Regions from separate parts of the Arthrobacter sp. U41 genome, predicted to be linked through region 3. Evidence: riboswitches for the same ligand, from Rfam matches in the RefSeq annotation. Region 3 holds a riboswitch; each other region holds the start of a gene.

Region 1 (8,305 bases), on a different replicon from region 3:
CGTGCATTTCCGTCACCCAGTACCGCAGGGAATCCATGATGAGCTGCAGAACATGCGGGGTACGGACATTCAACGAATTTCCGGTGCCCGTGAAGTCCATATAGAACTCCGGCCGGGAGTCGTCGAGCCGATAGTATGACGCATTATCGATGCCTCGGAAGGAGATGGTGGGACCGAGATGGTTCCCCTCTCCGCTGTGGTTGTAAACGACGTCGAGGATGACTTCAATCCCGGCTTTGTGGAGGGTCCGGACCATTGTCTTGAATTCCGTGACGGCACCCGCGGCGTCAGGTGCCGATGCGTACGCGTTGTGCGGGGCAAAGAAGCCGATGGTGCTGTATCCCCAATAATTGGACAGCCCCCGCTCCCGGAGCTGGCTGTCGTGTATGAACTGCTGGACAGGCATCAGCTCGATGGCCGTGACCCCGAGATTTTGCAGGTGGGCCACGATTGATGGGTGGCCCAAGCCCGCGTATGTTCCACGCAGCAGTTCAGGGATTTCGGGGTGCAGCCTGGTCAGCCCTTTGACATGGGCCTCGTAAATCACGGTGTCATGGTACGGCGTATTGGGCCGCCGGTCGTCCTCCCAGTCGAACGCCGGGTCGATGACCACTGCGGTCATCATTCCGGGGAGGGAATCCGACTCATCGCGCCGCTGCGGGTCCTCCAGGCTGTAGGAAAGAAGAGCCTGGCCCCATTCAATGGTTCCTTCCATAGTCTTGGCATAAGGATCGAGCAGGAATTTGTCCGGGTTAAAGCGGAGCCCAGCGGCGGGCTCATAGGGGCCGTCTACGCGGTATCCGTATCGCTGACCGGGCCCTATCCCCGGCAGGTAGCCGTGCCAGATGTAACCATCAACTTCGGCCAGTGGGACACGGATCTCGGCGCCGGAGGCATCCACAAAGCATAATGTCACCGCCGTCGCTGATTCGGTAAACAGGGCGAAATTGGTGCCGCTTCCGTCAAAAGTTGCCCCCAGTGGATAGGGGGCTCCCGGCCAGACCTGCATCTTTCGTCTCCCGCTTTTAAGGACCCACGGACATGCGAACGCGCCGCACCGGACGACGGCCCGGCGGACGGGTATCGGCCTCGCCTGCACCGGGACGAATGGTACCGGCCAGTACTGCGTAGGAACAGTACTCTGTCATCTTCCAGGAGCCCAGCGGTATCTGGCAGGCCCGGACCTCGCTGCCACCTCCGATCAACAGGGGCGTGTCGGGGGGAAAGTCTCTTGGCGGCACTGCTCTTCACCCATCTGCGGTCGACCCTGCGGAAGGTGCTGAGACGTCTCCTTCAGCCCGCCTTGACGCCGGAATCCTGATGCTGTGGCCGGACGCCATACGCTCCCAAGCCGGATACTCTCCGCACAAGAGCCACGCCCACGCTACATTCCGCGGGTATCCCCATATTCGGCAGGAACTACCCTAAGTCCGGCGTGCGACGGCGCCCGATCGTCCTTATTATTATCCCTGCCAGACTCCCGCTGCTCATGATGATAAGGGCGGTGAGGCCGAGATAGTAAAGCACAGCAGCGGACTCCGGCGGGCCCGAGGAGGAATCGGCGGCCGCACCGATCGACCACCAATAGCCCGCGGTCACTGTGGTCCAGACAGCACCGGTGACGCTGACCAGCCAGGACAGCCCTGAGAACCAAGGCTTCTCCACCCGATATGAAAGAGCCGTGGCCAGTACAGCGGCGCCGGCGGTCGCGAGCACCAGGCCGCCGACGAAGTACCGCCCGGCCAGGACGCCGGCCAGGACGCAGAGGCTTCCGACCAAGACGAGCCGCCGGGGTCCGAGTGGCATCCGGGAGCCGCCGCCGGGCGTCTCCTCCTCGGGCTGATGTGGGCCACGCAGCGTTGCATTCTGGTGTGTCATGGCGTTTCGGGTCCTCTGTTGGGGTGAGCCCCCGGGTCTTCCGTTCGGATGACCGGCGTTCAAGAAGGCATCACGGCTCATTGTTCCAATGCTCAAACACTACAGAGGTGGCGGCATCGGGGTGGCCATTGCGTTCGGCACATCTGCATCCTGGACGGGACGCCCGGTCCGCCAGCCGGCCTCTCTCGTCGCTGCGCGAGAGCTAGAGGAGCCCCTCCCCGCCGATTCGCCCGTTGAGCCTTGGCAAGTACTTGATTAGATACCCCTAGGGGGTATACTATTTGGAATGTCATAAGGAGCTGCTGTGAACCACACTGTCGAAGATGCCACTGTCGCGGGTGCTGTCCCGCCTCACGGATACACCGCAGACAAAGAGGCGTATCTGCGAAGGCTCAAACGCATCGAAGGTCAGGTGCGCGGGATAGCCCGGATGGTCAGCGAGGACTCGTACTGCATCGACATCCTGACCCAGGTCGCGGCCGTCAACAAGGCCCTGCATGCGGTCAGCATCGGGCTGCTCGAGGAACACATCGGTCATTGCGTCGTCAGCGCCGCGGCCGAATCACCAGAAGCGGGGGACGCGAAAGTCAAGGAAGCAGCGGACGCGATCGCGCGTCTGCTGCGCTAGGAATTCAGGAGAAAATCATCATGAGCATCAACACCACCGTCAATATTTCCGGCATGGACTGCAGCCACTGCGTCGCTTCCGTGACCGAGGAACTTCAGGAACTCGACGGGGTCCAGGAGGTCGCCGTGGAGCTGAACAAGGACGGCATCTCCGTTGCCACCATCACCTCGGCGGCCGAGCTCGACCCGGAGAAAATCGGCGAAGCCGTCGCAGAAGCCGGCTACGTCGTCGTGGCTGCCGGGGCCTGAGTATGGACTCCGGCACCCTGACCAACACGCGCATCATTGAACTGGACATCCAGGGGATGACCTGCGCTTCGTGTGTCGCCCGGGTGGAACGGAAACTCGGAAAACTCGACGGAGTCCAGGCCAGCGTCAACCTGCCCCTTGAATCCGCCCAGGTCACGGTGCCGGATGCCATTACCGACCAGCAGATCCTCGACACGGTTGCGGCGACCGGATATACGGCCCGGCTCAAGGCCGCGCCCGATGCAGACCGTGCGGCGCGGGACGATGAGGACGCTGTTCCTGACCTGTCCGATGACGGGCCAAGTGCACCGGCCGCCTCAGCTTCCCTGCGCCCTCGACTTCTCCTGGCTGGTGCCCTCACCGTGCCGGTCGTCATCATTTCCATGATCCCGGCCGCCCAGTTCCCGCACTGGGGCTGGTGGGCCTTTGCCCTCAGCCTGCCCGTGGTCACCTGGGCGGCGTGGCCTTTCCACCGAGCCGCGGCCATCAACGCCCGGCACCTTGCCTCCACGATGGACACACTGGTCTCCATCGGGGTGGGGGCAGCTTTCCTGTTCTCCAGCTGGCAGCTGTTTACCGACCCGTCACTGACCGAACACCCTGGCATGGAGATGAGCGCCCACACCCTGTACTTCGAAGTCGCCGCCGTCGTCACCACTTTCCTGCTGCTGGGCAGGTACCTTGAAGCCAACGCCAAACAACGCGCAGGCAATGCGCTGAAAGCACTGTTGAATCTCGGAGCCAAGGAAGCCACCGTCCTCCGCGACGGCGTCGAGTCTCTGATCGCCGCCGACCGACTGCAGCCCGGGGACGTCTTCCTCGTCCGCCCGGGGGAAAAAATCGCCACCGACGGGTTCGTCGTCGAAGGGCACAGCGCAGTCGACGCCTCGCTCATCACAGGGGAGTCGCTGCCGGTGGAGGTCGGCGTTGACGACACGGTGACCGGGGCCACCATCAACACCAACGGCCGACTGCTCGTGAAGGCCACCCGTGTCGGCAGCGAAACAACACTGGCCCAGATGGGGAAACTCGTCAGCCAGGCACAAAGCGGCAAGGCGCCCATCGCCCGCCTCGCGGACCGGATCAGTGCTGTCTTCGTCCCGATCGTCCTCGCCATCGCCGCGGTCACCTTTACCGTGTGGATGCTCTCCACCACGGACCCGCAGGCCTCATTTACCGCCGCGGTCGCGGTCCTGGTCATTGCCTGCCCCTGCGCGCTGGGTTTGGCCACTCCGACGGCCCTGCTGACCGGCACCGGCAGGGGTGCCCAGCTGGGCATCCTGATCAAGGGCCCGCAGGTCCTTGAAGACACCCGGACCGTGGACACTATCGTGCTGGACAAAACCGGTACCGTGACGACCGGACGGCTGTCCGTCGCGGGTATCCACAGGTTCTCCGGGCCCGCCAAGGAGGAGCTCCTTGCCCTGGCCGGTGCCGTCGAAGCCGCGAGTGAACATCCCATCGCAAGAGCCATCGCCCGCGCGGCCAAGGGCGAAGGGCCGCTGATGCCTGTCACCGGCTTCGAGAGCGCACCCGGCGGAGGCGTCCGCGGAACGGTGGACGGACGCAGGGTGGTCGTCGGGCGGGCCGGGTGGCTTCAGGACAACGGCATCATCCTCGCAGCCGACCATCACGCGGCCCTGCAAACACAGGAAGGAACCGGCGCCACTGTCATCTGGGTCGCGGTCGATGGCCGGCCCGCGGGAATCATCAGCCTCACCGACACGGTCAAAGACGGCTCCGCCGCCGCGATCACCCGACTCAAAGCGCTGGGGCTCAGGCCCATCCTGCTGACGGGAGACAACGCCGCCGTCGCGGCGATCGTTGCCGCCGACGTGGGCATCCCGGCCCAGGATGTCCTTGCGGGGGTTCTGCCGGAAGGCAAAGTGGACGCGGTCCGGAAGCTGCAGGCTTCCGGGGCCATCGTGGCGATGGCAGGCGACGGCGTCAACGACGCCGCAGCCCTGGCGCAGGCTGACCTGGGCATTGCCATGGGCAGCGGGACGGATGTTGCGATCGCCGCGGCCGACCTGACGGTGATGGGGAACGACCTCGGCCAGGTGGCCCAGGCCATCGAGCTGTCCCGCCGGACCCTGGCCACCATCAAGACCAACCTGTTCTGGGCTTTCTTCTACAACGCCGTCGGGATCCCGGTCGCCGCGTTGGGGCTGCTGAACCCGATGATCGCCGGCGCCGCGATGGCCGCCAGCTCCGTGCTGGTTGTCAGCAACTCACTGCGCCTGCGCCGCTTCGCCGGGACGACGATCCAGGATCCGGCAGCGCACGAGCCGGCCGCCCGGCCGGTGGCCGTCCGCTAGCCCGGCGAACGAGGAGAAGTCTCAGGACCGGAAGTTCCGTCGATCAAACTGCAAGGCTCTGTTCCGGGCTCCAGGGGATCTCATGCCGTCCGGAGCCGGCTGCAGGTATTCCCGGGCCGCAAACGCGCAAGGGCCGGTGATCTGCTGCCCCCAAGGCAGCAACTCACCGGCCCTTGTGGCATGTTTCTAGGCGCCGGCGCGGACGAACGTGACGGGGCCGGTGGCGGTCAGCCACGACAGCGGATGCACGACGGTCTGGTTCTTGCCGTTCATGCCGGAGCTGAGGACCTGGCCGTTGCCGACGTAGATGCCGATGTGGCCCGGCTGGATGACCATGTCACCGGGCTGCGCATCACCGACGACCTTTCCGTAGCTCTTGAACTGCAACGGGGCCAGATCCCCGACAGGGATACCTGCAGACCCCAAGGCCTTTTCCACCAGGGCCGTGCAGTCCTGGATCGTGCCAAGCTGCGCGTAGGCGGCGGAAACCATTGCGGCGTTGACGCCGCCCGCCGCCGGAGCGGCAGCAGGGGCCGTGGCGGCCTGCGGCTGGACGGTGATGCGGGGCTGCGTCTGGACGCCCCCTCCGGCCCGGGCCGCCACCGGGGCAGGCTTCGGCGCCTGGACAGCAGGCTTCGGCGCCTCAATGACCGGCGCCGCGGTGGTGGTGACGGCGGGGCGTTCAAAGGAAATCCGGACGCTGGAGTCAGCGCTGAGCTGTGCCGGGGCCTGGCTGGACACCTCAAGAGTCGAGGCGGGGGCCGAGTCCCGCTGTGCCGGGGCCTCTGCGGCCTGGGCGGCGATCCCGCTGGTCAGAACGAGTCCCGACGCGGCGGCGATGACAGCGGCTTGGCGTCCCGCCCCGCCGGCGTTGTCGACGATGGTCTTGGAAATCGTCGCGAGGGTGCTGGTCTGGATGGTAACCGCGCGGTGGCGGCCCGGATTTTTGCGTGCGGACATGAAAGGAGCCTCTCCCAATGCCTGCGGGGTGAGCTGTCGGATTCGGATGGGAGACACCCGGCTGCGGTCTGCATAACTGCAGGGCGCGGCTTCACCCCAAGGCCTGCCCGAAGGCGAGCCAAAATGTGGTTTCCCCGTCTCTGCCGGACGATTTTGCGAAAGGATCCCGGGCAGCGGCAGAGTTAGGCAATCGGCTCGGGAGTGCCGTTTCGGAGAAATCCGGCACGGATTCGACCGTACGGTAAAACTGATGGCATGTCACATTCAGGTAACAACAGCGGGCCGGCGGCCGCCCCTTCCCGCTCCGGATGCCGTGCCGGTTCCGGGGACGGTCGAAATGAGCGCGGAATCCTGCTGCGGCCGGCGCGGATCGGCGGGGATCCAGCACATGTCCAGTGGCGCTGCCTTGTGGCGGTGCCCGCTTCCTTTGCAAGAAATACCCCTTGGGGGTATATTTGGTTTGTTGTCAGTGAAGTGGTTTGTCCAGGCCCGCGGACCCGCCGGCCGCTACAGCCGTTCATCCCCAGCATCCCCATCACGCCTTTCTGCAAAGGAACGACCTGACATGTGCACATCAGATATTCGGACCGAATTTTCCCTTTCCGCCGCGGATTCCTCTGGCCGCAGCTGTTGCGGCCCCGATGCCCGCGCACAGACGCTGGCCCCGGTCGAGGGCTTGGACTACCTGATCGAAGGACTTACTTGCGGGCACTGCGTTCAAACGGTTGAAAACGCGGTCAGGGCCGTGGACGGAGTGGAGTCGGCGACCGTCGAGCTCGTCGCCGGCGGAGTATCCCGTCTGACCGTCGCCGGAACAGTTGCCCTCACCGCGGTCCGGGATGCGGTAATCCGCGCCGGATACAGCCTCGCCAGCACCAGCTAATTCAGCGGCCGCCGAGACGGGCAACCATTAATGCGGGTGCTCAAGGAGGGTTTGCCTGCGGGGAGCGACAATTGACGAGGAGCCAGGTAACCCACAGAACTTGGGCTACCTCATCCACGCCTGCTACAACACCATCTCCGACCCCCGCCGGGGTGGTCTTCGCCAACGTCGCGTGCTCCCACTCGTCGGTGCCGTAATGATGTCAGTCCCACAATCGGCGGGGTACCGAATGCCCCGCGGCTGCACCGGATGAAACTCAGCCCTTTACCGGTTTGTTGAACCCATCAGACGCCGCGGCCCGCCCGGCCCGGTACCCTTGAACGAAGTCAACCCGCACGGAAGGAGAACCTCATGACCGACGCTTTATCCCGCCGCGTTACGTCGTTCCTCCGCCGCGCGGGCCTGCTGGCTGGTCTGCTGGCCATCATTGCCGGGATCTTCGGCATGCACATCATGACCGGCTCCCACATCATGCCGGCATCGGCCGCCGTTCCGGGCGCGGAGATGCCGCAGGTGATGCAGTCTCCGGCCACGGAACACACATCCCGTGCCCCCGGCGCCGCGCCGGCTATAGACAGTTCACCATCAGGGGGCACGACGTCCGTCCAGGGACTCTCATGCGTTGATCTTGGCGGGTGCGCGATGATGTCCGCCATGGATGCGTCGTGCATCCCGTCCCCCGGCAACGCGTCTCTGGCAGCCCCGCCACCTGGCCAAACCCCTTTTGCAGTCGTGGACGATGCCGCGCCGACCCCTGGCTCCATCTACTCCTACCTTCCGGGAAGTCCTTCACCGGGCCAGCTCTGCATCAGCCGGACGTAAGCGGCTGATCTGCGCCGTGTTCTGACCGGCGCATGAGCCCTTACCCTGACGCGCCCTGCCGGGAACTCCGGCCTGATTGTCGTGCGTGTCACCAAACGACGGCGCCCCGCGTCGGTTGATGTCTTCAAGGACCTCTTTTCATGAAAAAATTTCTGACAATCCCAGCGACCGCCCTCGTCGCTGCCATCGCGCTGGCAGGATGCTCCGCCAGCCCCAACAACTCCAGCGGCGGCAGCATGCCGGGCATGAACCACGGCAGCTCCGGAATGTCCTCAGGCTCCGCCTCGACGGTTACCGGGAACCACAACGCGGCCGACACCATGTTCGCGCAGGGAATGATCCCCCACCACACGCAGGCCGTGGAAATGAGCGACATTATGCTCAAGAAGCAGGGCATCGACCCGAAAGTGAGTGCTTTGGCCACAAAGATCAAGGCAGAGCAGGGCCCCGAGATCGACCAGCTGACCACGTGGCTCAGCGACTGGAAGGAATCCTCCCAGATATCCGGCAGCATGTCAGGCGGCGGCATGTCCGGCATGATGAGTGGCGATGACATGGCGAAACTGGA
Region 2 (8,305 bases), on a different replicon from region 3:
CTTTGCCCGGTCGATACGGTAACGCTGCTGTTGTGGTAGAGGATCGTGGTGAGTGCGTCACCTCGGACCACGCCGTGGGAAACCATGACGGTGAATCCGCCACCGCCGCTGGTCCAGCCGGCAGTTGTGACCGTTCCCGCGGCCGAAGCATAGACCGGAGTGCCGCAGCCAACCCCGAAATCTATACCGGAGTGGAGGTAGCTGCCGGTCCCCAGGAAATCGATCGTCCCGGGGGGAGTAGCGCGCCAGCCAAAGCCGGACGTAACCGGAACTCCCGCACCAAATGGGCGGCTGACCCCGAACGAGGAAGCGTCGCCTGGCGCCGGAGTCTGCGGCGGGGCGGGGTTCTGCCCCTCCGGGGCCCGGGCGGCGGCCTGCGTCTTCGCGGCCTGCTCGGCCAGCCAGGCTTCGCGTTCACGGCGCTGATTTTCGGCAATTTGAGCCGCGATGGCCTGCTGCTGGGCTTTGACGGACGCCAGTTCCGCCATGATCCGGGGTTTCTTGGCGGCCAGATCTTGTGCCGTAGCCGCGGTCGATATAATCAGCTGATCGAGGTCTTTTTTGGCCGCGGTGGCTTCGGCCCGGGCGGCCTGCTCAGCTTTCAAGGCCGTCTCGGCCTGCTGTTTCAGGTTCGTAATTTCCTGGCGCACGGCGGCGAGCCTGTTCTGAGAGTTCTCGTCGACCGCTCTCTTGTCCCGGGTTCCGGCGGCGGCAGCATTCTGGGCCTTCAGGGCCTGTTCGGTGTGAGTGATAGTGTCCGCGGCTGCTGCGAGGTCGCCGGTGCCGAAGAAGAGGCTGAGGTCCTGGGGTACGCCTCCGCGCTTGTAGGCATCGGCGGCTATCTGTCCCACCATCTTCTGGCTCTCCGCCATCGCCTTCCGGTTTTGAGCCAGTTCGCGGTCTATGTCGGCCAGTGTCCGTTCGGCGGCAGATATGCGCAGAGTGTATGCATCGACTTCACGGGCCGCGGCTGCCACCCGGGACTGCGCTTCGGCGACCGTCTGCTCTGCCGCCGGCATCCGGGCCTGGTAGGTGGCAAGCTGCGAAGCGGTGGTAACGAGCGACGAGTCCACGAACTCCAAAGATTCTTGAACCTGTGCCGCTTGATCCTCCAGCTGCGACTGTGTGTCCTGCAGGTTTTCCGCCTGTGCCGCGGTGCCGCCCAGGGCAGTGAGCAGCAGACCGGCCACCAGGATCCGGGCGGCGAACCGGACCCGTCGGCGGCCGTGCGGTGGGACGGAGGACGGAGCCGGTACAACTCCGGAGATGGAACGCATGCTTGATGACCTTCACAGCAGGGGACCCGATCGAGACTACGGGACGTCTGCGTAAGGCCGGCAGATGGTGCCGGGTGACACGCCGGAGGGATGCTGGGGGAATCATTCCATCGTTTCCGGGTCGGCGGTCGCCGCCGGGGACGGACGGTATCCCGACACGCAAACATATCTGCTTTGAAACCGCGGGCGCGTATCTACGATGAAGTTACGAAGTAACGAAGTAGCGCCGTCGGCTTCGGCAGCGGCCAAGCGCAGACCGACCGGTATTGTTTGAGTAGTCCCAGAGTCCAAACCCGCCGGCTCTCCGGAGGACGAAATCGGGCCGGGTCAGGGATCCTGATTCACGTCTCGACAACCGACAAGGAAACACTCCGTCATGAGCACCGGCTCTGGAAGTACCCGCATACGCCGCCAACCGGCTCCTGCTCATTGTCATGACCCGGCAACGGGCGACAATCTGGCGTGGTGGCGAATTTGATGGCAGCGTTTCTGGTCCGCGGGCTCACGGTCCTGACTGTTTCGCCGTCGCCGTCTCCGGCCCCGGGCGATGGGGGGCTGCGTACTGGCCTGACCGCTGACCAGATTACGCCCGGACTTCTTGGCTTCGTGATGACGGCCTTCATGGTTATCGCCGTCATTCTGCTGATGGTGTCCATGACGCGGCGAATCCGGCGTGTCCGCTACCGCGGGCAGCTCAGTGACGCCGCAGAAGCAGGCGGCACCGCAGAGGTAGCGCCGGCTTCACCCGCTGTGAACGCTGAGCGCCCAGGCCCAGGCCCCGAGTAGACGCGGCTGCGGCACCGTGCCTGAAGGGGCTGCGCCGGACGCACAGAGCGTACCCGTTGCCTTACCCGGTCCCTGGCCAGCCTTAATGACCTCAGGAGCCATGCCGGGACCGTTGCCGGGCATCACGTAACCTTATCCGGACTGAAGATGAACTTCCGCCCGGATCTGTCGTGGGCGCATTGTTCAGGCCCGCGGTGTCCGTTGCCTGCCATGCTTTTGGACTCCGGCGCGGATCGCTGGTGATCAGGCCAGGACTGCCAGAAGGTCTGTGCAGGAGGCTTGGCACCTGCGGCAGGCCTCTGCGCAGATCCTGCAGTGTTCGTGCATACCGGCGTGCTTCTCGCATTCCTCGGCGCAGGCGGCGCATGCAGCCCGGCAGGCCTCAAGAACGGTGCGGATGATGTCGGCGTTGGTTCCGGTCCGGCGGGACAGAATGCTGCCGGTCGCGGCACAGATGTCAGCGCAGTCCAGATCCGTGCGGATGCACGTGGTCAGATCGGCGACCATGCTCTCGCCCAGGCAGGCGTCGGCGCAGGCCGTACAGGCCTGGGCACATTGAAAGCATGCGGCGATGCATTCGGCGAGCTTGTCCTTGTCGATTCCACCAAGCTCCCCTGGGTAGGCGTCAAGCATCGCAACGATGTGATGGCTCATGGTGTTGCTCCTGTCGCTGGTGGTGAGGCGGGCAGCGGGCTGGCGCCGGCTGCCCGCCTCCACAGTAACCCTGCCGCCCTTGCACACCAACGGCCCGCCAGCGCGGGCAGTTTCACCAGGGCCTTCCGATGCCGATGCGCTTCTGGGCCCCGGGCATCCGGGGCAACCGATTCCTGGCTAGCCTCCGGCTACGGCGCCGGTGATGAGGGATTTGAGGATGCTTTGATCGGCCAGGCCCAGGATCCTGGCGGCGACCCGTCCCTGTTTGTCGAGTACGAGGGTGGACGGGACCGCCTGCGGTGGTACGTACTGGGTCATGGCCAGCAGGATGCCGCCGTTTTTGTCCTGCATGCTGGGGTAGGTGATTCCGAAGGTCCGTTCGAAGGCGACAGCGGCTTCCTCGTCGCGGACGTTCAAGCCGTAGAACAGGACGTTCTGTGGTTTGAACTCGTTCCAGAGTGCTTCCAGCCGGGGCGCTTCGAGCCGGCACGGGGCGCCTGCGGCGTACCAGAAGTTCAGGACGATCACCTTTCCGGCCCAGTCGCCGGAGTTAACGACCGTCCCGTCGTACTGTTCCCCCGTTACTGCCACCGGCGGCTTCCGCTCGGCGGCGGCATATTCGGTGACGGAGCCGTCCCCGGCGATGTAGTTCTTGTTGTCGCCGGCTTTGGCCTGCTGGGCGAGGGGATCGCCGGAGGCGCATCCTGCAAGAACCGGGGCGGCCAGGACGCCCAGAAGAGCTGAGGACAGCAGACGGCGCCGGGAGAAACCCGGCATTGTCTCCGGAGCCAGGGGAGCGGCGTCCGACGGTGTCGGGAGGCTAGGTTTATGCATGGCTATCCTTTGATAACGGAATTGTAACTTCGAGGCCAGGCTGGATAGAGTTGACGCAATACATACCCCGCACGGGTATGCGTGAGGCCGCTTCGCCAAACCCCGCCGGCGGTCCATGAACTTTCAGTCTTTTGGCGGGGGCGGAGGACCCTCAAACGGCGCCATAGCGCGCCTTGGGGTGAAGCCGGCCCTGTGAGTCCACGCCTGTGGGACGGCTTGCGGGGCGGGCCGGAGATTCCACTCGTCCGAATCCGACAGCTAACTTCGCCGGCGCTGAGAGGACACGCGTTTTGCCTTCCCACCGTATACACGGCCGCCGCCGTGCCGTTCCCACGTCTTCGCCTGCCCAGGGGCGGCGCCGGGCCGCCGTCCTTACGCCCGCCGTCCGGGGAAGCCGCGGGCAGCGGCTGGGCGCGGCCGCGACGGTCACGGGGTTGATTGCCATGACGGTGCTCTCCGCGGCGCAGGCAGATCCGGACCGCTTGGACGCCGACCGGGAACGCCCCGCCGCCTCGGCAACGGCAGTTGAACAGCCGGCGGTCACGGCCGACGCAGGCGCCGGCCTGGCCTTTGACCGGCCCGCCGTCCGCTCCTCACCTGCACCGAGGGCATCACCGGCACCGAACGTCCAGTCGGCCCGGACTCCGGCAACGACCGGGCCGGGCGCTGGCCAGGCTGCGGCGTCCGTTCCTGGCGTGGGGTTGCGGGCGCCGTTGTCCTCCGTGAATGTCAGTTCCCCCTTCGGTCTCAGGGTGAACCCGCTGACCGGGGCATCCGGGGAGTGGCATACCGGGATCGACTTGACCGGGGCCTGCTCCACCGCCGTCTTCGCCGCCGGAGCCGGGACGGTGCTCGAGGCGGGTTGGAGCCAGTACGGCGGCGGAAACAGGATCGTGTTGGACCACGGCAACGGCTTGAAATCCACGTATAACCACCTGGCGAGCATCGGTGTCTCGGTCGGGCAGGTCGTCGCTGGGGGCGCGTTGATCGCCGGTGTGGGGACGACGGGAAACTCCACCGGCTGCCATCTCCATTTCGAGGTTATGGTCAACGGCCGGACGGTCAATCCTGCCGCATTCATCTGAGAGGGCTTTCCGCGGCTCCCGGACAAACGGGGCGGGGGATGGTTTTACGCATCGCTGTTGCCGGGGCGTGTGTGTGCGCCGTTCAGGTGTTCACGGTTCAGTGCTTCCAGCTGATCGTCGGTGAGGCTGTCGAAGGAGATAGCTTCGCTCCGGTCGCTGCGGGCGAACCGGACGAACATCAGGATGATCAGGGGAACGTCGACGATTTCGGCCAGGAACCACAGCAGGTCCCCGGCGAGCTGCTGGTCCCGCAACGCCTCGGGCAGCCAGCCAGGGTGCCCGGCCAGGGCCTGGGTTGCCCCGTCCAGGATCTGCGGACTGATCCGCATCATGATCCCGGGCACGGCGTCGGCGACGAGTTCGATGAACACGTAAATGAATTCGACGATGATGAGCGCACTGACGGCCTTGGCCGGTCCGTCCTCGATGATCGGTACGACCATCAGCAGTCCTGTCAGCGGAACGAGAACGGTCAGGGCCACGTCCCACAGCGGGTCCGTCCGCAGGGGAGGAACAGCGGAGTCAGGAAGACGGTGAACATTCCCAGGCCCAGCAGCGCCGCAACGGCGGTGTTGCTCAATGACCGCATCACCGGGTGGTCCAGGAATGATCCGAGCCGCTCCACGCCGTCCGGTCCCAGCGTCTCGCGGGCCAGTGTCAATGGTTTGCCGGCGGTGACGAGCAGCGGGACGATGAACAGGTATGAGGTGATCTTCAGCGTGAAGACCCAACGCAGGTCGTGGCTGTAGACACCGGTAAACCCGAAGCTGAGCAGCGCGAAGCTGCCCAGGCCCAGGACGTAGACGTCAGGGTCCGCCACCACGGCCAGCGGATCCCGCGCCGCCTGGCGGCGCCACGGCCGCGGGCATAGAGCAGGGCTGCGGCGGCCAGCAGAGCAAGGGCCGGCCAGTTCAGGGTCCAGGAGGTCAGGACAACATCCAGGGGCGGCATGCTCAGCGCTTTTTCGTCTCGGTGCGCCCGGCGAGAACTGCGCCGATGAGGATCAGCACACCACCGGTGGGGTAGCCGATGAAAATGTCCTCGGTGAGGCTGGGCCCCTGCCCGGTAGCGGCCAGGTGGGCGATCCAGTGGCTGATGGCGACCAGCGCGCCGGCGGCCATAAGAACCTGTCCGATCCGGACGAACCGCCTGTGCCGGCGGTAGCCGGACTCGGCGTCAGCCGGTGTTTTGGGCTTGTGGAACTTCTTCATGCGGTTTCCTTTGCGTGACGCGTGGTGGGCTTAGCCGTTGGTTCCGCCGGTGCACGCGGCGCCGGGTTCCGGTGCCTTCGGGGACTGGGCGTAGGCGCCGATGAAAGCGGCGATCCGCGGGTCCCCGGCGTCCTGCAGGTCCAGCCGGGTGCCCCAGGCGGTGGCGGTGACCGGGGTGCTCTGGTCGTTGTCCGGGCTGAGCAGGAGATAGGGTTCGGCCTTGGCGAGATCGGTGAGCTTGGTGATCTCTGCCGCCGGCAGGTCCGGTTTGTAGGTCAGCCACACAGCGCCGTGTTCGAGGGAATGGACGGCGCGTTGTTCGCTGACCGGTTCGGTGTAGACTCCGCAGTTCGTCCAGACCGGCGCATGGTCACCTCCGACGCCGGGCTCCTGGGGATAGGCGACTGCAGTCTGGACGTGGTTGCGGGACAGCCCGGTGTACGTCTGGACCCCGTCGATGGGTTTTTTTGCAGCTTCGGCGGCTGCGTTCTTCTCCTGTATGAAACCGCTGACGACGAGGGCCACAGCGGTAATGATGATCGCCAGGACCAGGCCGAAACTGCCGTAGACCAGGAGGTTCCATTTGCGTTGCTTGGCTTTCTGCTGGGCCCGGACGGCGGCCAGGACGGCCTCGTGCTCGGCGCGGCGCTTTCCGGCGTTACTCATGTGTTGGTCCTTTGGATGGGTTCGGCAGGATCGGTGCGCGGATCGGGCGAGCGGGTGCCGACTTCTGAGCGCGACCGAGACCGGAGGGCCTGGAAGAGGGCTATGCCTGCGAGGAAGAGCAGGCCTGAGACCCAGGTGTTCACGCGCAGCCCCAGGATGGTGTTGGCGGGGTCGGAGCGCATCAGTTCGAAGACGAAACGCCCGGCGGTGTAAAGAACGACGTAGAGCGCGAACACCGAGCCGGCACCAAGCTTGTATCTGCGGTCCAGGAACATCAACAGCGACGCGGCGCCCAGGCACCAGAGCGATTCGTAGAGGAAAGTGGGTTGGAAGTAGCCCAGCACTTCCGGTGCGCCGCCGGGCCCGGTTACCGCCTGGCCGGTGGCCTGGTTCATGTTATGGATCTGGAGTTTCCAGGGCAGATCTGTCGGGGCGCCGTAGAGCTCGTTGTTGAACCAGTTCCCCCACCTCCCCAGGCCCTGGGCGATCAGCAGGCCCGGGGCGGCCGCGTCCACAAATGCCGTGAAGGGCACCCCGGCACGCCGCGCCCCGATCCAGGCGCCGACAAGGCCCAGGGCGACGGCCCCCCAGATCCCGAGGCCGCCCTCCCAGATCCGGACCGCGCCCCACGGGTCCTTGCCCGGCCCGAAATAGAGCTGGTTGTCGGTGATGACATGGTAGAGCCTGCCGCCGACGATGCCGAACGGCACCGCCCAGGCCACGATATCCAGGGTCTGGGCAGTGCTGCCGCCCCGGAACCGCAAGCGGCGGGCAGTCAGCCAGACACCGGCAACGATGCCGGCCAGGATGGCGAGGGCGTAGAAGCGGATGGTCAGCGGCCCCAACGCGAAGGCGCTCACGGTCGGGGAAGGGAAGAACAGTTCTGTCACGACAGGGGTGTTCATGGTCGGGGTCCCTTATTTGATGTAGGAGAAGACGCCCATCATGCCGCGTTCGGCATGGTAGGCGTTGTGGCAGTGGGTCAGCCACTGGCCCGGGTTATCGGCGTCGAAGACGACCGTGACGGTCTGCTTTGGCCGGACGATGACGGTGTCTTTGCGGGCGCCACCGTCGCCGACCTGGAAGGTGTGTCCGTGCAGGTGCATGGGGTGCCACATGGTGGTGTCGTTGATGAACTTCACTTCGACCCGTTCGCCGGCTTTGATGTCGAAGGCATTCTGGAAGGGCTTGTCCATGTCGAAGCGGTTTCCGTTGATGCCCCAGTCGTATTTCTCCATGCCGCCGGTGAGGTGCAGTTCGTGGGTACGGTCAGGCGTTTTGGCGGGCAGGACGACGTCAGGGGCTGCCTTGAGCTGACCGCCGTCGACTACCGTGCCTTCGAGCTTGTTCGGCAGGGTGGCAGGGAGAGGCTGTTTGCCCGTGCCGGTGCTGATGAAGCCCAGTGCCTGGCCGGTTTTCCCCTCGGGCAGCGCCACGACGGGAGTGAATCCGTCTTTGACGGTGATGATGGCGTCGATGCGTTCGCCCATGCCGAGTACGACGGCGTCGACGTCCTGGTGCTGGACGGGGAACCCGTCGGTGTGGGTGAGGGTGAGTTTCTGGCCGGGGATGCCGACGCGGTACGCGGTGTCGCCGGCGGCGTTGATGATCCGCAGCCGGATCACCTGTCCAGCCGTGGCGGCAAGGGTGTCTGCTTCATCCGGGGCTTTTGAGTTGAACAGGTGGTACGGGTAGCTGACGTCGCCGGCGTCGCCGCCGAGGAAGTCGCTGCGGGAGCCCATGAGCATGTGCTTCATGCCCATCCCCATTGATCCCCCGGACATGCCGCCGG
Region 3 (6,433 bases):
CAGACGGCACCGTGCTCGAGGGAGTGGACGGCGCCTTGTTCGTTGACGGGGGCGGTGTAGACCGCGCAATTTACCCATCGTGCTGAGTGGTCGCCTCCCACGCCCGGCTCCTGCGGGTACTGCACGGCTTCCTGCACATGGTTGCGGGACAGATTGTCATAGGTGCTGACACCTTCGATTGGTTGTTTGGCTGCTTCGGCTAGCGCGTTGCGTTCCTGCACTGCTCCGGTGAGGACGATGGCTACTGCGGTGATGATGGCGGCGAGGACGAGGCCGAAGCCGCCGTAGAGGAAGGTTTTGGTTCTGCGTTCTTTCGCCTTTTGCCTGGCCCGGATGCCGGACAGTATGGCCTGGCGTTCATTACGCAGCTTCTTGGCATTGCTCATGATGTTTCCTTTGACAGGGGTTGTGCTGGGCGGAGTGTACATGTCGAGGTTGTTGCTCTTCACGGCCGCACAATCCGTCGGGAGCTGAGTGAAGACGCACGCTTGCTGAGGGAGAAGCTGAGGGCCCGCCCGGTGGCGGGCCCTCATCGGTCGGGCTCCAGTCAGCCCAGGGATGCGAGTAGTTCGTTGCATGCCGTTTCGCAGCGCCGGCACGCTTCGGCGCAGATCCGGCAGTGCTCGTGCATGTTTTCGTGCTGTTCGCATTCTTCGGCGCAGGCTCTGCAGGCAGTGGCGCAGGCCTGGAGGACGGCGCGGGTGATGTTGGCGTCGTAGCCGGTGTGGCGGGAGAGGATGTTGCCCGTTGTGGTGCAGATGTCGGCGCAGTCCAGGTCGGTGCGGATGCACTTGGTCAGTTCCGCGACCATGTCCTCGCTCAGACAGGCGTCGGCGCAAGCGGTACAGGCTTGTGCGCAGTCGAAACAGGCCGCGATGCATTCGGCCAGTTTGTGCGGATCGATGTCGCCAAGGTCCTTCGGGTAGGCATCGAGCAGTGTGTGAGTGGTTTTGTGGGTCATTGTGCTCTCTTTTCCGGTAGGGGTTACTTGGCTGGGAATCACTGTCCGAACCCGCGCGCATTTTTGCGCAGTGGTCCGGGCCTGTGTTGCTGCGTCCCTCCTTTCGCTCCTTGTTGCGGTCGTGCGTTTCGTACGCGGTGACCTGGCGGGTATCAGTGATCTTTCTGGTCGGAGATCCTGTTGTGCAGGTGGACCTTCCGGGCCCGGTCCCTTGCGTGGTGGGAGGTGTGAGCGGCCCGGGAGCGGCCTGCGGCCTTGAACAGGTCCCCGGCCCAGTCGAACTCTGCAGCGGCAGCGAGGTAAAGGCCCTCGTCAAAGAGCCGACGTCCGATTTGATGGCGTGCCTGGGCTTCCCTGACCTTGGTGTGTGCTGTGCGGAGGGCTTTCTCCTGTGCCCGGGCGGCGTCCGGCCACCTGTACAGGCGCTGGTAGGCGTAGCCGAGCACGAGCAGCGCACGGAAAGGGTCCTGGGAGGCTGCAAGCAGTGCCTGGGCTTCGTTGACTGCTTCCTCGCCTCTGCCCAGGAGGGACAGCACCCAGACGCGGTCCGGGTCGTTGCAGCCGTCCAGCCGGGCTTCCAGCGCGGCCCGGTCCACCACGGCGTCCTGCAGCGTCGCCGGGTCCACGAACCAGATCCTTTCCTGATGCTCCATCAGTGAGCCGCCTATGTTGCCGTGATCATCGTCCCTGTGGTGTTCATCGGACGGCGTCCGCGGCCCGGAAGATCGTTCCGCCGTCGGTGGAGACGACAAGCCCTTCGGTGGTCGCGGCCCAGATCCATGGTTTGCCTTCGGCTCCCTTGACGGCAGTTATCGCCTGGACCTGTTGCTCGATCGAACCGGTCTGTATCCAGGTGCTTCCCGCGTCTGCTGAATACTGGACTGCACCACCGGGTTCAACACCGATGACTTCGGTGCCGCTGGCGAACGCCGCGAACTGGATGACAGGCGCCGCGGGGACCAGGGCCCAGGTTTTGCCGCCGTCGGTGGAGCGCTGGAGCCCGTCGCGGGTGGTCGCGAGAACCGTGTCGGCTTCGGGGGTTCCGGCCAGCACGGCGGGGACGAAGTCGACCTGGGCATCGGCCCACGTTTTGCCGTAGGGGCTGGTCCGCAACGTCCCGTCATAGGCGACGATCCCGGACTTGGTGGCGGCGAGGGCATGGAAGTCAGATTCGCCCTGGCGGGAGAGCTGTTCCCAGGTTTTTCCGCCGTCCACGGATCTGATCAGGCCCATCGGGTTTGGCAGGTCCGAGCCGGGGCCGGGGTGCCCTGAGGCGTAGAAGACGCCCTGGCCAGCTGCGGCTGTGAAGCCCATCAGGTCATTAGTGTCCCCGATCTGGGTGGCCGGGGATTTGGTGACGTCGAACAGTCCTTCGTGGGTGGCGAGCAGCACCTGGTCGGTTTCGCGGTTCACGCTCAGGCCATGGACGTGGGAGCTGGGAAGGGCGAAGGCGGCGCTGGACGGTGCGGTGGTCGTGGACCCGGAGGAGCAGGCGGACAGGATGAACATCAGGGCCGCTGCCGCGGCGAGGCCGGCCACGGGCCGGTGTCGGGTTAGAAAGTGCAGGGGCACGGGGACTCCAAGAAGATGGCCGGGAAATGGTTGGGGAGGGCACCGGTCCCAGGGGGAGGGGCCGGCGCCCTTTGGGTGTGCTGGCTACAGGGTGGCCAGCAGGTCTTTCATTTCCTGGATCTCGGCTTCCTGGGCGCTAACGATGTCCTTGCTGAGCTGGACCGCGTCGGCATTCTTCCCGTCAGTGGTCTCGGTTTTGGCCATCTCTACGGCGCCTTCATGGTGGGCGATCATCTGGGTCAGGAAGAGTTTCGCTGCCTCGGTGCCCTGCGCTGCCTCGAGCTTGACCATGTCGTCCTCGCTCATCATCCCGGACATGCTGTGCCCGGAGGGCATGTTCGTCGGCATCGCGGTGGACTGGCCCCAGCTCTGAAGCCAGCCGGTCATTTTCCCGATCTCGGGCCCCTGGGCGTCCTTGATCTTCGTGGCCAGATCCGTCACCTCGGCGGGGATGCCTTCCTTCTTCAGGATGGTCTCACTCATCGTCACGGCCTGGGCGTGGTGCGGGATCATCATCTGAGCGAACATGGTGTCCGCATCGTTGAAGTCGGCAGCAGCTGCCGGGGCTGAGCTGGTGGACGTTGCCGTGCTGCCGCCGTAGTTCATGCCCGGCATGCTGGTGGAGTCCGAGCTGCCGGAACCCGTACCGGCGGAGCAGCCGGCCAGGGCGATGACTGCGGCAAAGGCGGCAGCGGAAATGGTCAGGGTCTTCTTCATGGAAATCAGGGTCCTCAAAAGTATCAGCGGCGCTGTGGAGCGCCTCCGTATTGCTGCAGTGGCGGCCGCGCCCACAAAAAGGACGCGCCAGTTGATGCGTGCAAAATAGCTGGACTGTTGCGCCCAGGGCAGGCCCGGCGCAGTAATGCTCGTTTACGTCCGGCTGATACAGAGGTCACCGGGGGAAGGGCTGTCCGGTGAATAGGAATAGTTCGTGCTGACAGCGGCCGCGCCGCCAAAGTCCGGCGACGCGTACGGTGCTGTTCCCGGCAGCGGCGCGGTCAGAAAGGTGTTCGCCGGCGCGAGCACGCAGGCAGCACCCCCGGCCGACATCTCCGGGCACGCGCCGGCCGACGAACAGGACGACGACGATTCCGCGGCCGCCACCTGCATCGCCCCGGCTGCTGGTTTTGCGGCACCGTGGCCGGAGTGGCCGGTGCTGTCATGCAGCTGCGTCAGGGCGCTCCCGGTACCTGCCGCGGGCATGGCGTGCGCCGCGGTGCTGTGGGCTCCGGTCATGATGTGCATGCCAAAAATCCCGGCGATGATGGCCAGCGCCGCAGCCAGGAAACCTGCACGGAGAAGGTACGTGATGAGGCTTTCGCGGGATGCCGTTGTCACGATGTCTGCTCCTTTCCGTGCAGGGCCGATGCTATTCCAGCGTACCGGCAGGAGCGTTCCGGCCGGTCAGCACTTTTGTTTCAACGCACCTGGGAGGCATTGAGTTTCCCCCGACGCAGCAGCAGCTGCGCGCTCAGTCCCATCATCATCGTGGACCCGGATGTCTTAAACAGTCAGTTGCTGGCCAACGTGTAGCCGGCGGCTGTGACAGCCGCCGCCAACCGCGGCGCTGCCGGCCGTACCGTCCACAACCACCAGCGAACGGCCGCCCGGGACGAGCTGCACAGAGGCAGATTCCACGCCCCCGAGGGCGGAGACGGCCTTCCCTACCGGCTGAGGCCCTCAACACCGAACTCAACAGCGGCACCGGCAGCTGCCGGGGGGCAGGGGCTTCCGTGGACGCAGCGAGGGGCAGTTCGGGACGGATTTCAGTTCCGCACATGTCAGATGCGCCGTTACCGGAATGTGACAAACATTGCTGGGGTGAAGTACGGTCTAAGTCGTGCCGGTTTCTCCTTGAGGCGGCACTCCCGAACAGATTGCCTAACTCTGCCGCTGCCCGGGATCCGTTCGCTTTTCGTCCGGCAGAGACGGGGAACCCATTATTGGCCCGCTTCTTGCAGGTCTTGGGGTGAAGCCGTGCCTGGTGCACTTTTGCGCCTGACGCGGCCGGGTGCCTCCCACCCGAATCCGACAGCTAACCTCGCAGGCAGTGGGAGAGGCCCCTACATGCCCATGCGCAAAACTCACGGCCGCCGCCGCGCGGTCCCCCAGACCAGCACTCTTGCCGCACTAACCACGTCCGTTACCGCGAAGGCCGGCGGCGCAGGCCGCCAGGCCGCTGTCTTCGCAGCAGCTTCCGGTCTCGTGCTGACCAGCGGTATTGCTGCCGCCCAGGCAGCCGACGCCCCCGCCCAGCGCGAAGCTGAACCGGCCGCCAACCTCGAAGTCGCAAGCCAGATACAGGCCCCGCTGACCGCCGATGCCACCATCCAGATTTCCTTCGAGCGCCCGGACGTAGAAACCACGCCCGCTCCCGTAGCGGAAGCCCCGAAACCTGCTGTGGAAACCGCGAAGGCCGCGGTGCCCGCGGTCTTCGTAACGACGTCTGCACCCGTCTCGGCCAAAGTCACCGTCACCCCGCCTGCGCCCGCTCCGGCTCCCGCCCCCGCAGCCGGTGACATTAACTCCATTATGGTGTCCTCCGCCTACGCTCAGATCGGCATGATCCAGGACTGCACGCGGCTGGTCGAAAACGCCCTCAACGCCGCTGGCATCCCCGTCGGGGACCTGGGCCCGATGCAGTTCATGAACTACGGCACCGTGGTCACCGACCCCCAGCCCGGTGACATGGTCATGCAGCCTGGCCACGTAGGAATTTACGTCGGCAACGGCCAGGTCCTCAGCTCAGGCCTGAACGGGAAGAATGAAACCGCTGTGCACCCTCTGACCTGGATGACGTCCAAGGGTGCCGTCACCTTCGTCCGCGCGGGCTAACAAACCACTGAATTTTGCCCTGCTGAGCAGCACGCGCAGCGCCACGCCGCACCAACCTCCGGTGTCGGCGTTACGGCTGCCTGGTCTCACGCACCCGAAAACGAAGGACTCACCAGACATGACCGTTCAGAACGACCTCAGCCGCGAAGACATTGCCTCCTATGAGGCAGAGCTCGCGAAACGGACTCCCTCGCTCTACTCGCGCTACATCGGCGCGATGCTTTACTTCATGGGCGCGGCCCTTATCGCCGGCGCCGTCGTGCACTATCCGGTGAACCCGGGCCTATACGCGATCATCTGCGTCGTCGGTGCGGTCGTGTTCCTCCTCGGCACCATCGTCAACGAGTTCGTGCTCGTCGATGAGCGACCGCTGCTGGGCCGGGCCATCTCGCTCGTCACGTTCTCGCTCCTGCTCTCCTTCGGCGTTGGCCTGGTCGGCGGCGGCATCCAGCACTTCGAACAGTTCCCCGAGCGCAGCGCCTGGATGACTCCGATCGGCCTGCTGATGTCGTACGTCGCGTTCATCGCCAAGGACGCCAAGGGCGGCCTGCGCCACCTGGTCAGCCCGTTTGCCGCAGGTGTCGTGTTGGTCGCCGGCCTGACGTGGTTCGGCATGTCCGCCCTCGCAAGCACCCTCGACTCCCAGGGCCACAGCCACGACTCCACGCCGGCACCGTCGCAGGCACCCGCGGAGGCTCCGACCAGCGAAGACCCCACCCTCGACAAACCGACAGATGCCCCCGCGGCGCCCGCACCCGACACCCACACGTCGCACAGCCACTAACGCCAAGCCCGGCAAGCTCAACCGAACATTCGTGGGCCCGGCGCCTCGGTCCGCCTGCTGCCAAGCCCCATCGGTAGAGAGTGGGCACAGAGACCCCTGGGGTGTCGGCGACTTCCCGGAGCGGTATTCCCTGGTTGAGGAGCTTTTGGGATGAGCGGATCTTGGCATCCGTCATTGATGCGTTTGCGACACAGAAGGGCCGCGTATAGGCACGCGCTGCGTCCGGCAACGAACGTTCGCGAGACATCTATGGACGTGTTCAGCCGACCGCGCAGTTCCGG

What was found. A riboswitch is a leader RNA that binds a small molecule or an ion and turns the genes downstream of it on or off. The one in region 3 is predicted to bind cyclic di-AMP.
Region 1: another riboswitch for cyclic di-AMP. It lies ahead of ASPU41_RS16485 (NlpC/P60 family protein); the one in region 3 lies ahead of ASPU41_RS20295 (NlpC/P60 family protein).
Region 2: another riboswitch for cyclic di-AMP. It lies ahead of ASPU41_RS16540 (M23 family metallopeptidase); the one in region 3 lies ahead of ASPU41_RS20295 (NlpC/P60 family protein).

What each region holds. Positions count from the first base shown of each region.
Region 1 covers NZ_CP015732.1:3,616,984-3,625,288, forward strand. The annotation lists gene glgX (glycogen debranching protein GlgX) at 1-1,009, opposite strand, end outside; gene ASPU41_RS16465 (hypothetical protein) at 1,420-1,878, opposite strand; gene ASPU41_RS16470 (metal-sensitive transcriptional regulator) at 2,183-2,506, shown strand; gene ASPU41_RS16475 (heavy-metal-associated domain-containing protein) at 2,527-2,754, shown strand; gene ASPU41_RS16480 (heavy metal translocating P-type ATPase) at 2,757-5,072, shown strand; gene ASPU41_RS16485 (NlpC/P60 family protein) at 5,259-6,032, opposite strand; cyclic di-AMP (ydaO/yuaA leader) riboswitch at 6,037-6,215, opposite strand; gene ASPU41_RS23090 (heavy-metal-associated domain-containing protein) at 6,598-6,915, shown strand; gene ASPU41_RS16495 (hypothetical protein) at 7,267-7,737, shown strand; gene ASPU41_RS16500 (DUF305 domain-containing protein) at 7,878-8,305, shown strand, end outside.
Region 2 covers NZ_CP015732.1:3,627,874-3,636,178, reverse strand. The annotation lists gene ASPU41_RS16560 (M23 family metallopeptidase) at 1-1,277, opposite strand, end outside; gene ASPU41_RS16550 (four-helix bundle copper-binding protein) at 2,307-2,717, opposite strand; gene ASPU41_RS16545 (TlpA family protein disulfide reductase) at 2,895-3,551, opposite strand; cyclic di-AMP (ydaO/yuaA leader) riboswitch at 3,645-3,833, shown strand; gene ASPU41_RS16540 (M23 family metallopeptidase) at 3,842-4,636, shown strand; gene ASPU41_RS23770 (cytochrome c oxidase assembly protein) at 4,681-5,118, opposite strand; gene ASPU41_RS23765 (cytochrome c oxidase assembly protein) at 5,109-5,459, opposite strand; gene ASPU41_RS16530 (hypothetical protein) at 5,590-5,847, opposite strand; gene ASPU41_RS16525 (DUF3105 domain-containing protein) at 5,878-6,513, opposite strand; gene lgt (prolipoprotein diacylglyceryl transferase) at 6,510-7,418, opposite strand; gene ASPU41_RS16515 (multicopper oxidase family protein) at 7,431-8,305, opposite strand, start outside.
Region 3 covers NZ_CP015733.1:74,543-80,975, forward strand. The annotation lists gene ASPU41_RS20265 (DUF3105 domain-containing protein) at 1-386, opposite strand, end outside; gene ASPU41_RS20270 (four-helix bundle copper-binding protein) at 548-961, opposite strand; gene ASPU41_RS20275 (hypothetical protein) at 1,114-1,614, opposite strand; gene ASPU41_RS20280 (F510_1955 family glycosylhydrolase) at 1,658-2,533, opposite strand; gene ASPU41_RS20285 (DUF305 domain-containing protein) at 2,618-3,250, opposite strand; gene ASPU41_RS20290 (hypothetical protein) at 3,404-3,871, opposite strand; cyclic di-AMP (ydaO/yuaA leader) riboswitch at 4,402-4,597, shown strand; gene ASPU41_RS20295 (NlpC/P60 family protein) at 4,601-5,368, shown strand; gene ASPU41_RS22865 (hypothetical protein) at 5,487-6,152, shown strand.